2 regions of the Glutamicibacter sp. BW77 genome follow, and region 2 is predicted to be linked to the other one. Evidence: riboswitches for the same ligand, from Rfam matches in the RefSeq annotation. Region 2 holds a riboswitch; the other holds the start of a gene.

Region 1 (8,061 bases), on a different contig from region 2:
GCGTTAGGCAAACGCTGAGCTCTTCGCCGCGCGCGGCACCAAAACGGTGTTCCGCCCATCCAGCGGCATCCGCGTCATTGTTTAAGGTGATCTTGCGGTTCATTTTTGCTTCGAGACGTTCTAGCACCGGCTCATCGCGCCAGGCAAGATGAGGCGAGAAAAGAACGTGAGAGCCACTGCGATTGATCCACCCGGCGGCTCCGATACCTACTGGTAGCTGCTGGTTACCATCGCTCAGCTCGTTAACTACGGCGGCGATAGCATCTTCGGTCAAGGCTGCATTCTGCCCCGGAGTGGGACGGAAACTTCGGCGCAGGATCTGGCCATTACCATCTACTATGCCCCCGGCAATTTTAGTTCCCCCGATGTCGATTCCGATCGCGAGGTTCTCGGCGGACATCGCATCCTCCCTATGAGTGAGCACTGCCTAGCGTTTAAGCTTTGAAGGACTTCTTACTGCTATCAACTATGGCCCGGTCCACTTCATGGAACCCCAGGGTGAAACCCACCGAGAGAACTAACGACTTGATGGCAATTTCGTCGAGTTCGTCCGCCACGTATATGAGCTGTACCGGGCCAGCAAGCACCAGCAACAACACGGCCCAAAGCCCATAAACCCATGAAGTTTTAGCCTGAGCCATCTGTGGGTAGCGTGAGCGCCGATAAATAGTGCGAAGTCCCAACACTAAGATTACGCCGGCAAGAATCGCGGCACCTAGAATGAAAAAATTACGTTGGGTGCGAATCAACGTCATGGTCACACCAATGAGGACACCGAGAATTGCAGACATCCACCAATTGGCAGAGCGTAGTTCCGACTGTTCAGCCCGTGGCTCACTTTCCGTCACGGAGCTCCCTTCGGTTATTTAGCGGCGTCGATTAACGTTGTTGACACTATTTCAAGGATACGCTTTGAAATTTATCTAGCTAAAACGGTCAGCCGCTCGTGGCTAAAATTTTCCCGAACGAACCGCTCACTGTCATTCAGAGTAAGAGAGTCCACGTGACTACGGCTGTCTGATCAGTCGTATTTTCCCAGCTGTGTGGCTCGCGGCCCGGAAAAGTCACGGTATCTCCTGCGTGCAATTCGATACGGTCCTCGGGCAACACCAAAGTGAATCCGCCAGAAATCACATGAAGCACTTCCACCTTGCAGTCCACCGAATATAGTTCGGCTTCACCCGAACCCTGTGGCGCAACCTCGGCCCTAATCATTTGCACACGTGTTTCGGTGCGTGGGGTGACAAGTTGTTCGGTGATTCCCTCACCACCTAGGGCAATGCGTGGTGCTTCTTGAAGCCTGACTAGTTTTGTTTCGGGCACAGAAAAAAGTTGGCCAATTTCTATTCCCAACACATCGCAGAGCTTGAGCAATGTCGACACGGATGGGCTTGTCAGGTCCCGTTCGACCCGAGACAAGAAACCTTTAGTCAGCCCAGACATTTCGGCGACTTGGTCGATTGTTAGCCGGCGCGTTTGTCGTACGCCTCGCAAACGGGCGCCAATATTGATCGCTGCGCCGGTGGGTTCTACGGGCAGTGTTTTCATGAGCTCCCACCATTTTTGTTGCCAAGACGCCACGGGTTGGTGGTCCTCGGTCACAGATGTGGCCAAACCATTCTGATCCGACCCTTACATTGGGCAAGTTTACCAATATGCAACCGGGCCCCGACTTAAGCAGTCGCTGTTCAGATAACCTCACGATCTTAATGTCGTTTCAGCCCTGTCCATTGGACGCGACTGAAATTAGACTCGGCGCATGGACACCATCAATGATCCGTCCGCCCAAAGGCTTCGCGCCTATTTAAATGAGGCACGTAGCACCGTGCTTTGGAAGTGCGAGGCGCTGAGCGAAGAATTGGCCCGCCGTCCGATGACGCCTACCGGCACCCATATGCTTGGCATCGTGCACCACCTAGCTGTGACCGAATATGGTTACTTTGGTGAATGCTTGGGGCTACTCCCTAACGATGATCATGTACTCGAATTGCTGCAAAGTGAGGATTCACAAATCGATTTTTTGCCTCCGGCAGATTATTCGGTTCAAGACGTGCTAGAGCTGTACCGAAAATCCGTCGCCTTCGCCGAAGCGGCGTTGGATAATTTAGAGTTAGCTTCTCCGGCCGTCATCCCTTGGTGGTCCATTCATCGCCACAGCACCGTAGAACATCTCATCGTGCATATGATCGCGGAGACCTCCAGGCACGCCGGACAGCTTGATATAGTTCGTGAGCTGCTCGACGGTCAGGTCGGCCTTCGTGAACAGGCTCTAAATCTCCCAAGTTACAGTTCCGCTCAATGGCAAGAGCAATATTCGCATTTGCAACAGCTTTCGCAAGAGGTAGTCCAGCGTAAGTAGAGCGCTGAGCGGTTCGTCCTCGGCGAGCGCAGGGCCGGTAAACCTAGTATTACGTAGCACTACGTGGGCGCAGCTGGCGTCGGTGTAGCATCGTAATGTTGCTTCACGAGATGCGGCGCCAAGCTCCGACTGGCCGCGCACCAACCCCAGGTTCATGGGTGGTTCGGATGAAGAAGCGGTCCGTGCGCCGACCGGCTGCGGGCAAGAGCTCTCTTGAGGGTACGTGTTGCCATGAGTATCAATGTTCTTCCGATTATCGATCTGCAAACCGGTCAAGTGCAGTTTCCACTGCATGGTCTCTGGGTTAGTTATTTTGTCACCAATCCTCGACGGCTGGCCGAATCCCTGACTCGTACCGTACGAACCCCCAGTTTTGATGTGTCCCGAGAAGAACTCTCTGTTTTTATCGCCGTCACCGGGCATAATCACGGTATCCCCCACGTATTTAGCCTTGCCAAATTCCCAGCTTTCACTTCGCTCACTAAACTGAACAGTTGAACCTACCTCGGATCATTAGCCTGCCCGCTAGATCCACTCTGTCTCAGGAGACTCATCCCCGTGATGACCCAAAGCTCAACACCCCAGCCCACCAAGGTACAAATACGTCGTTGGCGTAAATATATGGCCGACGAAGTCGCCGAAGGTGCGATTTACCGTGAACTAGCGGTAAAACGCACCGGGCAAGAACACCAGATTCTGCGCGGACTGGCGGAAGCCGAAGAACGCCATGAAAACTACTGGCGTGCAAAACTAGGCGAACACGCCCGCCCGGTCCGCCCCTCGTTGCGACGGACTATGTTGCGTTTCATGGCCCGCCATTTTGGTTCCGTCTTTGTCCTGGCGCTAGCCCAGCGCGCCGAAGGAAATTCTCCTTACGCCACCGATCAAGATGCGGCCCCGCAAATGGCTGCAGATGAACAGGTCCATGAGGAGGTTGTTCGGGCCTTGGCAACCGCGGGTCGCACCCGACTATCTGGCAACTTCCGCGCAGCAGTTTTCGGAGCCAACGATGGTCTCGTTTCAAATTTGGCGTTGGTTATGGGTATTGGCGCTACCGGGGTGGCGTCTTCGTTTGTGCTCTTCTCCGGTATTGCCGGTTTGCTGGCAGGTGCGCTGTCCATGGCAGCCGGCGAGTTCGTCTCGGTGCGTTCCCAGCGCGAGCTGCTCTCCGCATCACGTCCCACTCAGGTCACACTCTCTGCGGCTCAGAATCTAGATTTGGACGCGAACGAATTGGTCTTGATTTATAAGGCCCGAGGAATGAATGATGAGGATGCAGAGCACCGTGCCGCCGAACGCATGGGTCTGTTCACCTGTGACTGCAACCCCTCGTTCTCGCTCCACCCGGAAGTGCGCTCGGCTGAACTTGAACGCGAACATGAGGAACTTGGTTCGGCTCCGGGAGCGGCCATGTCTTCCTTTATGTTCTTTGCCTCTGGCGCAGTCATCCCAATTCTTCCCTATATCTTTGGACTCTCCGGTCTTCCTGCGGTGATTGTTGCCGTGGTCTTGGTCGGCATTGCGTTGCTTCTCACCGGAGGTATCGTTGGTTTGCTCTCCGGGGCTTCCCCAGTAAAACGTGGCATGCGCCAGCTCGCCATTGGTTTGGGTGCTGCTGCGGTTACGTACTGTCTGGGTCTGCTCTTTGGAACCTCGGTAGCGTAGCGCTCACTGCCTATCTGGCCGCCGCCCAAGGTGGCTGCGGCCAGAAGCTTTTTTAGAACCGTGTGCGGCGACGCAACGGGGTCATGGTTTCAATGAATGCGACCGCTTCGTCCACGGTGTCTACCAACGCAATTCGGTCTTCCATGGCCCGGCCAACTGCCAGCGCTTGGAGCAGTGGCCAGACCGGTAGTTCTTCGCGCCAATGTTTTTCTCCGACCAAAACGATAGGGGTGACGCGCGCACCGGTCGCATAATAGTTCTCGCAGGCATCTTGGAATATTTCTTGGACGGTCCCGGCAGCGCCTGGCAACACTATGATTCCGCCGTTTGATTGTTCGAGCAAGATCGCTTCGCGAATGGAATTCGTGAAGAACTTGGCAATATGTGTGGCAAAGAGGTTTGGTGGCTCATGTCCATAGAACCAGGTGGGCACGCCCAACGAATGATTCTTGCTAGGAAATTGCTCACGCACTCGTACCGCCGCGCGCGCCCACATAGTGCGATGGCGGATAGCGTCGGGTGCCTGCGCCAAAATATCCAAGGCGGCAACGATGTCTTGGGGCTCATAATCGGCAAGCCAAGCACCTGCATTAGCTGCTTCCATCGCACCGGGGCCCCCACCGGTCACAATCGAGTAACCCTTACGCGTGAGAGTGGTCCCAAGCTGAACGGCATCGGCAAATTCTTGGGTTCCTCGTTGTACCGCATGCCCACCCATGACACCAATCATCGGGGTGTTGGCGAAAACTCCGTCGTACACCGCATTTATCATTGCCTGCCCAATATGGTGGTCATGCAATGTGGTAGCCATAGCGGTGTCGTCGGTAGCAAATTTCAGCGGTGGTTTAGATTGTGAATAGGTGTATATCTGCGCGTCAGGTACCTGCGCATAGGGCACTTCTTTGATCCCTGAATACAGTTCATACGGGGTATATAAATCGCGTTCGGAAATATCAAAAGGCAGTTGCACTCCACTACTCATGCAAAGCCCACCGGTAGCTTCAACCAGAGCACGCCCCTGGGAGGAGAACACACAATCGATAAAAAGACAGTCGGCTAGATCGAGGGTACCCAGGAGCGAATCTCTTGTCTGCAAATCAACCCGGTGTACACGCCAGTTCCTGGCACGTGCCATCTGGGTCTCGAGAGCTTCGGCGGCTAGCCTGTCGAATTCCACCAGAGTGGTGATATTTACTGTACGGGCGGGGATATAAGGCCACACTTGAGACATGTAACTAAGCTACCGCGAATACGGGTGATTGTTCACAGTTAGGGTTCTCAACTTCCACCAGCGCGCTGAACGTGAAACGATGAGAGGATGACTGATTCTGTGCCACCACTCATCGACGCAAGGCACCTACTGGCGTACTTGGGCGACGTTCCATTCTTCTTCGGGCAACAGCTCGCTAAAAAAGACGAATCGGTAGTTGACGTCGCTTTTGATGAAAGTAGCAGCGTCATCTCCGGCACTATCTTGGAAGATGACCAGCAGTTTGTCTCCACTATCACCGTAGTTCGAAGCGCAACTGGCTGGACCGTGGAAAGTACCGACTGCAGTTGTAACAAAGGATCGGTCTGCCCTCATGTCGCGGCTCTTGCGCTGACTGCGAATAAGATTGCGAACCAACCACGTCCTTCAATGGCCGAGACGAAAAGAACCGCTTCCGCTTGGTCGACTCAGGTCAATACTTGGTTTGAGGAACCGGAGCCAGGACCTTCCGAGGGACTTTTAGGTTCCCCCAATGATCCTGTAGTGGCTATGGCCCTGCAGTTCATGGTTTTTGACTCTAAAAATACTTCTCAGCAGCAACAGTGGATGCCCTCCGGTTCGGTGCCACACCCCACTCGGAACAAGCGATTCCGCTTAGGCGTTCGCCCCATGGTGCGTAATTCCGAGGGTCGCTGGGTTCGTGGCCAGCTACGGTGGACCACCATCGCCTTTAAGACTTACGGCTGGAACTTGCTTCGCGGCCAGCACCATTGGTTTACTCGCTTTGCAGCCCTGGCCCGGGGCAATACACAGCTGCAGTTCAAGGTCGATGAAGATTGGCTGTTTTTAGACGAGTACGCTTCCAACTTGTTATGGCCAATGCTCAACGAGGCGCAAGAGCTTGGAATCGAGCTCATTACCACCCGCCACGAGACCACTGTAAATGTTGATCGTCAGTCTCGGTTTGAACTGCTGGCAAGCCTGACAGAAGACCGGTCTCTCAACGTTGCTGGCCAGCTACACATTGCTGGACAAAGCTTAAGCCTTAACGCAGAATCCCCTGCGGGAACCATCGCTGATCATGGTTTTTACGTCGAACTTGAAGCTCCAGACCAAATATGGTTGGCACCTAGCGACGAAATAATCCCTGCCCAGCACCGCCGTTGGTTCCAGAATCGTGAACCTCTGCAGATCCCCTCGGACCAAATGCAGGACTTCTTTAACGAGTCGTACGCTCGACTCGCGCGCCGCTTTAGCCTGCGCAGCATTAGTGAAGGGCTGGTGCTTCCCGCGCTGGCGCCACCTGAGGTTCATGCCACCGTGAATTTCAGTCGCGAAGAACAAGCCGACGGCACAGTCAAAGATTCGGCCGCCATTTACTTCCAGGTCCGATACCCGGGGGTCCCATACGACCACGAAGTATATGATGCGCAGGCCGAGCAAGCGTTATACCGGACCGTTAACGACGTTTTTGAGAAGCACACGGACACTAGCAACCACGATCTGTCGTCAAGGTTCTTCGCCGGAGAACATATGATCACGTTCGTTTCGGATCTGCTTCCTGCGCTGCGGGGCCTGTCCATTATGAAAATTACTGAGGAAGGAATCCGCCCGGTATACCGTCAGCTGCGTGAACTTCCACAGCTGAAAATCAATGCCGTGAGCCACGAACGTAATGACTGGCTGGACTTGGGCTTGCTCATCACCGTTGGTGACCACGAGGTTCCTTTCTCTACCATCATGGAGGCGCTGACCAGCGGTTCCATGAAGGTTAAGCTTCCCGACAACACCTGGTTCTCATTGGACCATCCCCTGTTTGCCAAGCTGAAGTCGCTTGTCGACGAAGCACAATCGCTCAATGACAAACCAAAAGACGCGGATTTGAAGCTCTCAGTCTTCCAAGTTTCACTCTTTGATGAGTTTGATGAGCTGGCTGAAGGTATCGACGGGGCTGATCTCTTTATAGGGCGTATGCGCTCGCTGCTACGTGTGGCAGAAGGCGAAGAAGCCCAAGTACCAGACACCCTAAACGCTACGCTCCGCCCTTACCAGGTTGAGGGATTCCAGTGGCTCGCGCGTCTGTATCAAGGCGGATTTGGCGGGATCCTCGCCGATGATATGGGTCTAGGTAAAACCTTGCAGACCATTGCGCTGATGCTTCATGCCCGCAAACTGTGGGACGACCCAGAGCATATGGCCACGCTTCCCGCAGCACAGCGCATGAGCGCACCATTCCTTGTCGTCGCTCCAAGCTCGGTCGTATCGAACTGGGAGATGGAGATTAAGCGATTCGCCCCAAGTTTGAGGGTGATCACGGTGGAAGGAACTTTCGGTTCAGAAGATGAGCTAAAAGAACTGGTGGCTAACTACGATGTCATCCTTACGACCTACACCTTGCTTCGTCTGAACGATGAAGTCTATGAGGGGCAACGCTTTGCTGGCCTGATTCTCGATGAGGCACAGTTCGTGAAGAACCGCTCAACGAAGGCTCACCGCAGTGCGGTCAATATCCAGACAAACTTCAAGCTAGCTGTGACGGGTACTCCTATGGAGAATAACCTCTCTGAACTAGGCGCACTATTGTCCCTGACCTCACCGTCACTGTTCATGAACTCCAGTCGTTTCAACCGTCAGTTTGCTCGACCTATCGAGGTGCTCGGCGATCGCGAAACGTTGCAGCTTTTACAGCGTCGTGTGAAGCCATTCATGCTGCGCCGCACCAAGGAATCTGTAGTGCTGGACCTTCCTGCTAAACAGGAACAGCAGGTCCTGGTTCGTTTGAGCGATGAACACCAGCATGTCTATGACACTCATCTGAACCGAGAAC
Region 2 (5,870 bases):
CACTGCCGCGGTATTGCGCTGCGAGGCGCGAGGCGCCGCGATTGCCTGGCTGAGGTCCATGCCCAAATCGATGCGGTTCACCAAGGTCTGCAGCACCGTTGTGATGATGGTGGAGCCGCCAGGGGAGCCGATGGCGAGCATCGGTTCGCCGTCGCGCAGCACAATCGTTGGCGCCATCGACGAGCGCGGACGCTTGCCAGGTTCGATACGGTTTGGGTCTTGCGGGTCATACGCCGTGGAGAAGTCGGTCAGCTCGTTATTCAGCAGGAAGCCGCGCTCCGGCACCACCATTCCCGAACCGCCGGTCTGCTCAATGGTTAGTGTGTAGGAAACCACGTTGCCCCAGCGGTCCACCACCGAAAGATGGGTGGTGGAAATATTCTCGGTATCCTGCTCAATCACCGGTTCGCTGGTTGCCGCCGGGCACGTTCCGTCGTAGCCCTCAATGTCGCCCGGCGCTACCGGCTTCACCGCGGCCCGTTCGGGGTTTATCGCGCACGCCCGGTCGACGCCGAACAGCTTGTCGGTCAGGGTTGCGGTGGGAACATCCACAAATGCCGGGTCGCCCACAAACTTGCCACGATCGGCATAAGCCAAGGCCGTCGCTTCAAAGTAGTGGTGAAGCGCGGAGGGCCGCTCCATGCCTGTGAGGTCGAATTCGCCAAGAATGTTCAGCGATTCTCCGATGGTGGTTCCTCCGCTGGACGATGGTGCCATGCCAAAGACATCCAGTCCACGGTAGGTCACCTTGGTTGGCTGCTGCTCCGCAACCTCGTAGTCTGCCAGGTCGGCGGTGCTCACATACCCGGCTGGAACCGGGAGCTCGGTGTCTTCAACCTTGGGTGGAGCTTGCACCGTCTGGGATATTTCCTCGGCCATCTCGCCCTGGTAGAACGCTGAGGGGCCCTGCTTGGCAAGTAACCGGTAGGTTTGGGCAAGATCCGGGTTCTTGAAGATGCTGCCAACCTGGGGTGCATCACCGTTGGGCAGGAAAAGTTCGCTCGTCGAGCTGAAGGCAGCGAAGCGTTCCTTGTTATCAAGGGTCTGTTCACGGAAGGTTTCATCGACGACAAAACCGCGTGAGGCCACCTGGGTGGCCGGGCGCAAAACTTTCTTCAAGCTTTGGGAACCCCAATTATCCAATGCACGCTGCCAGGTGGCTAGAGTTCCCGGTACTCCTACCGCCACGCCGCTAGTCACCAGTTCGGGCGTGAAATTGTAGGGTTTGCCGGTTTCCGGGTCGACAAAGGCATCTTGGGGTATTGCTGCCGGTGCTGTCTCGCGGCCGTCAATGGTGCTGATCTTTCCGGTTTTTGAGTCGTAGTACATGAAATAGCCGCCGCCACCGATACCCGCGCTATAAGGTTCGGTCACGCCCAGCGCTGCCGCGGTTGCGACAGCCGCATCAACTGCGTTGCCGCCTTTGCGTAGGATTTCAATGCCGGCGGCGGTCGCTTCCGGGTCCACGGATGAGACAGCGCCGCCGCTGCCTTTGGCTGTTGGAGTTTTGTCGGTTGCCCTGGGATCGGCGTTGGCCGGAAGGGCGGTGAAAGTACCCAGTCCCAGTGCGAGTGCCGCGACGCTGGCAATAGCTCTCGTACATGCTCGTGACATTCTTTGATCTCCTGAAAAGGTGGGGATGAAGTATGCGCCAATTTACGGGAGAAACCCCGAGACGAGTTCCGTGACACGCGTCACTGTGCAAGCTTGTCCGCAATTTCGCGCAGGTCGGGACATACTTTAACTTAGGTTTCGCCAACACGGCCGGGCGCTCTCGGCGCGAATGCGTAGTCATCAAGTTCATCTGATTCGTCGGTTACTGCCACTATCGGAAACCTTTGTAGCCGGCGAGGGCTTTGCGCTTTCCAAGCTGAGGGCGCGTTGCGTTTGCATGGCCGAAGAGGCCAACGGATCACCCCGCGATCGCCATGAGACTGGCTACCCAAGCTCACGCCAACACGGGAACATTCAAACAATCGCCGAGGTCAACAACTGCGGTGGCCGGACTGCGCTTAGGCTAAGAGCATGAGCAACGAACACGCCGCCGAGATGCCACCGTTAGATCTCGCCTCAGCCGCACAGATGTGGGATGACTACCGGCAAAGCTGCGCCAGCGACCCGGGTGATTACGTGGTGGAATACTTCGGAGACAGCCCTGCGCTGGCCGACTCGTTATTGCGAGAAGTAACCCACGGGCAGAAACATGCCACCTCAAGCCTCGAAAACGAGTACCTTGCCGAGAACGAACCCCTCCCGCAGGTCGGCTCGCACTGGATTGCTTGCGACGGCACCGGGACGCCACAAGTTATCCTGCGGACCAGCGAGGTGACGCTGAGATCATTCGACCAGGTGGATGCCGAATTCGCCTATGCCGAGGGCGAGGACGACCGTAGCTTGGCTAGCTGGCGCCGGGAGCACGAGAAGTTCTGGAAGCGGACGCAGCAAGCAGATTTTGCCAAGCAGTGGGAACCGGCAATCACCAGCATCCCCGGTGAACGCATCGTATGCGAAAGCTTCGAGGTAGTCTGGCCGCGCAAGCAGATTTAAGGCTCATAATTTTCTCTACCTTGCTGTTCAGGATTTTTGCCTTGCGCCCTTGAAGGGGATCATCATGGCGTTTGAATTAAGTTCTTAAGTCAAGATGTACGCCTTGCGCCGTCACTCAGCGAAATATGACGAGTGAGTACCGCATTTATGGCCCGTTTTACTGCTAGCTGAGCACCGATGGTGACTACATGACGCATTTATAACGTCATGGTTGTTCATGGAAGCTGCTCGCGGACAGACTGAAACTGTTCGATTCAGACATCGAATGGTAACCATCCAGAGCGACTGAGAGACCTGGCTCGTAGACGTCGCAGCAACCACCCCGAGAGGGGCCGGTGCTACCGCCAGGACCGATGGAGCGGTCCGTAGATACAACACTGTTCTGCAAGATTCCGTAGCTGCCTCACGCCGCTACATTGCGAGTCTGCAGCTCAAACTTGACTCGGGCTCTGCGCGGCGCCAGCACCAGGGAGAACAAATGCAAACAACTTTCTTCGGGCCCTCAAATGATTGAGATCCGTCAGCTACACAAGCACTACGACACGGCCCAGGGTCGGGTACAGGTCCTCAAAGGAATTGATCTGGAGGTCCAAGCGGGCAGCATCACCGCCGTGGTTGGTCCCTCGGGCGCAGGGAAATCCACGCTGTCCCACTGCATCTCCCTCTTGGAGAAGCCCAGCAGTGGGCAGATCTTGGTCGATGGCAAAGACCTTTCGATCCTCTCAGGCAAGGCCTTGCGTGCCGAACGCCGTGCCATTGGCACGATCTTCCAGAATTCGGCTCTGCTGCGCCGCATGACAGTCGCCGAAAATGTGGCGTTGCCGCTGCGCAACCTCGGAGTAGTCCATCATGAGATGGAACATCGAGTTGCCGAGCTTTTAGAACGAGTCGGGTTGGCCGACCGCGCCAATTCCTATCCGGGCGAACTCTCCGGTGGGCAGCGCCAACGCGTGGGTATAGCTAGGGCTCTGGCCCTGCGCCCGCGACTGCTGCTCTCCGACGAGGCAACCTCGGGCCTCGACCCGGAAGCAACTGCGCAGATCCTCGAACTGCTCGCTTCCTTACGTACCGACCTCGGGCTGGCAATCATCTTGATTACCCACGAGATGGATGTGGTACGTCATATCGCCGACCGCGTGGCACAGCTAGATGGTGGCCGAATCGCCGAATACGGCGAACTGCGCGCACTGGTGGCAAACCCGGAATCGGTAACTGGTTCCAAGCTTTTGCCCTTGCACCCAGACCTGGTGCCAGCCGGTTACGACTTTGCCTTGACCGTCGCTTACCGCGGGACGCAGATTGATCCTTCATGGATTTCCAAATTAGGCAGCGAATATGGTGCCACGGTGGCACTGCTTGGCGGATCCGTAGAAGCCCACCAAGAAGGCACGCTGGGCCGCGTTGAAATAGGGCTATCTGGTATCGGCGAAGCACGAGCCATCGAGGTACTCGACGGTTGGGGACTACACGCCACCGCCCATTCGCAGGCGTTGCGCACAGACAAGATCAATGGTGAAACACGAATCGAGGTGACGGTATGAGTCTTCCAACCGAAAGCGTCACTGTGGGTACAGATACCCCGTGGAGTGAGCTGGGTTCCCTGATGCTCCCTGCCTACGCAGAGACCTGGGCCATGGTAGGAATCGTGATGGTCTTAGTGATCATTTTTGGCGGCATCATGGGACTGGCTCTGTTCAACACCGACAGGCGAGGCCTCTTCCCGCACACGCAGAGCCATGCCACATTGAGCTGGATCGTGAATATGGGCCGCTCGCTGCCCTTCCTAGTCTTGATGGCTGCCATTATTCCTTTCACCAAATGGATCACGGGAACTACCATCGGCATCTGGGCTGCCGTTGTACCCATGACTATTGCGGGTATTCCATTCTTCGCCCGTTTAGTACAAAACGCGTTGAACGACCTGCCCAAGGAAAACCTTGCAGTCGGTTTGGTGACCGGTGGATCCCCGTTGCAAATCATTGGCTCCACTCAAGTACGCGAGGCGTTGCCAGCACTTGCCTCAGCGATCACACTGAACACCATCTCCATGGTCGAGTACTCGGCGATCGCCGGAACTATCGGAGCCGGTGGTATCGGATATCTTGCGGTGACCTACGGATACCAGCGTTTTGATATGAACGTCATGATTGCGACCATCCTCGCACTGATCGTGACCGTGCAAATAGTCCAATTCCTCGGCGACCGTATCGCCCGTGCGCTGGCACGCCCCTAAGCGCCCTCAAACAAACGAGAAGATCATGACAACTTCACCCAATGGCCACGTTCACGGCTTCACCCTTCGCAAAAACACCGCCAAGTTGCCCTGGACCATCGCCGCTTGCGCGACCATCGTGGCACTCGTACTTGGCGCACTTTTAGTACAGCAACGATCTACGCCCGCACTCGCAGCCAATCAGCCAAGCAAGACAAAGTTCAAGGTCCACTACGAACCAGCGATGGCCGGGGAAGAGCAGATACTGAAATACGTCGCCGAGAACATTGCACCGGACTACGGAATTGAAATTGAAGCCGTTGGGTTGCAGGATTCGATCCAGGCCAACCGCGCCGTGGCCGAGGGGCAATTCGATGCGACCATTTTTGAACACGAGTGGTACATGAAACAGTCTGCAGAGGCCGCCGGTGTTGATCTCACCGCAACCGTAGAGCTCTATCAGTGGGGCTTCGGGTTGTACTCCAGCCGGTATGGCTCGGTCGAGGAACTGCCCAAGGGGGCGACACTGCTACTTCCCAATGACGTCGCGAACCAGGGCCAGGCGCTCTGGCTGCTCGAACGCGAAGGTCTGCTCGGCCTGAACCCAGACATCGAACCACGCACTGCCAAAATGGCTGACGTGGTAGACAATCCGCATGAATTCAAGCTGAAGGAAGCGGAGCTGATGACCATGCCACGCATGCTTGACGACGTGGATGTCGCGATTGGTTATGTCTCACAGTTTGATGCCGGAAAAGTGGGTCGAGATAAAGGACTCCTGTTCCCTGAACCACCGAGGACTTTCGCCTCAAAGCTAATTTTTGGTACCAAATTCTCCAAGACCCCTGACGCTGCAAAACTGATTGAGGTCTTCTCCGACCCGCGGTTGCAGGAGTATCTGGAAAGCACGGAAGATCCCTTAGTGCACGGTGTACTGACTCCGGTATCGGCGAAGTAGCGTATCTGGCAACCAAGCCGAACTGAAAGGTCAGTTCGAACTATCTCGGTTCGAACTGACCTTAACTTTTAAGATTTTTCAGCTGAAATTAACGCGCAGTTTTGGAGTACCGTCAAGGAATAATTTGTAACAGCGTCACGAAGTGACTTATGA

The links. Region 2 has a riboswitch for S-adenosylmethionine ahead of CIK74_RS10955 (methionine ABC transporter ATP-binding protein). Riboswitches for the same ligand answer to the same signal wherever they lie in the genome.
Region 1: it holds a riboswitch for S-adenosylmethionine, as region 2 does, so the genes downstream of both, CIK74_RS00425 (hypothetical protein) here and CIK74_RS10955 (methionine ABC transporter ATP-binding protein) in region 2, are expected to answer to the same signal.

The regions. Positions count from the first base shown of each region.
Region 1 covers NZ_NRGT01000006.1:52,073-60,133, forward strand. The annotation lists gene CIK74_RS00405 (ROK family protein) at 1-400, opposite strand, end outside; gene CIK74_RS00410 (hypothetical protein) at 435-848, opposite strand; gene CIK74_RS00415 (helix-turn-helix domain-containing protein) at 985-1,548, opposite strand; gene CIK74_RS00420 (DinB family protein) at 1,760-2,359, shown strand; SAM riboswitch class IV at 2,461-2,573, shown strand; gene CIK74_RS00425 (hypothetical protein) at 2,591-2,857, shown strand; gene CIK74_RS00430 (VIT1/CCC1 transporter family protein) at 2,921-4,024, shown strand; gene CIK74_RS00435 (LOG family protein) at 4,077-5,255, opposite strand; gene CIK74_RS00440 (DEAD/DEAH box helicase) at 5,343-8,061, shown strand, end outside.
Region 2 covers NZ_NRGT01000065.1:30,455-36,324, reverse strand. The annotation lists gene ggt (gamma-glutamyltransferase) at 1-1,614, opposite strand, end outside; gene CIK74_RS10960 (ASCH domain-containing protein) at 2,026-2,547, shown strand; SAM riboswitch class I at 2,817-2,907, shown strand; gene CIK74_RS10955 (methionine ABC transporter ATP-binding protein) at 3,054-4,088, shown strand; gene CIK74_RS10950 (methionine ABC transporter permease) at 4,085-4,780, shown strand; gene CIK74_RS10945 (MetQ/NlpA family ABC transporter substrate-binding protein) at 4,806-5,717, shown strand.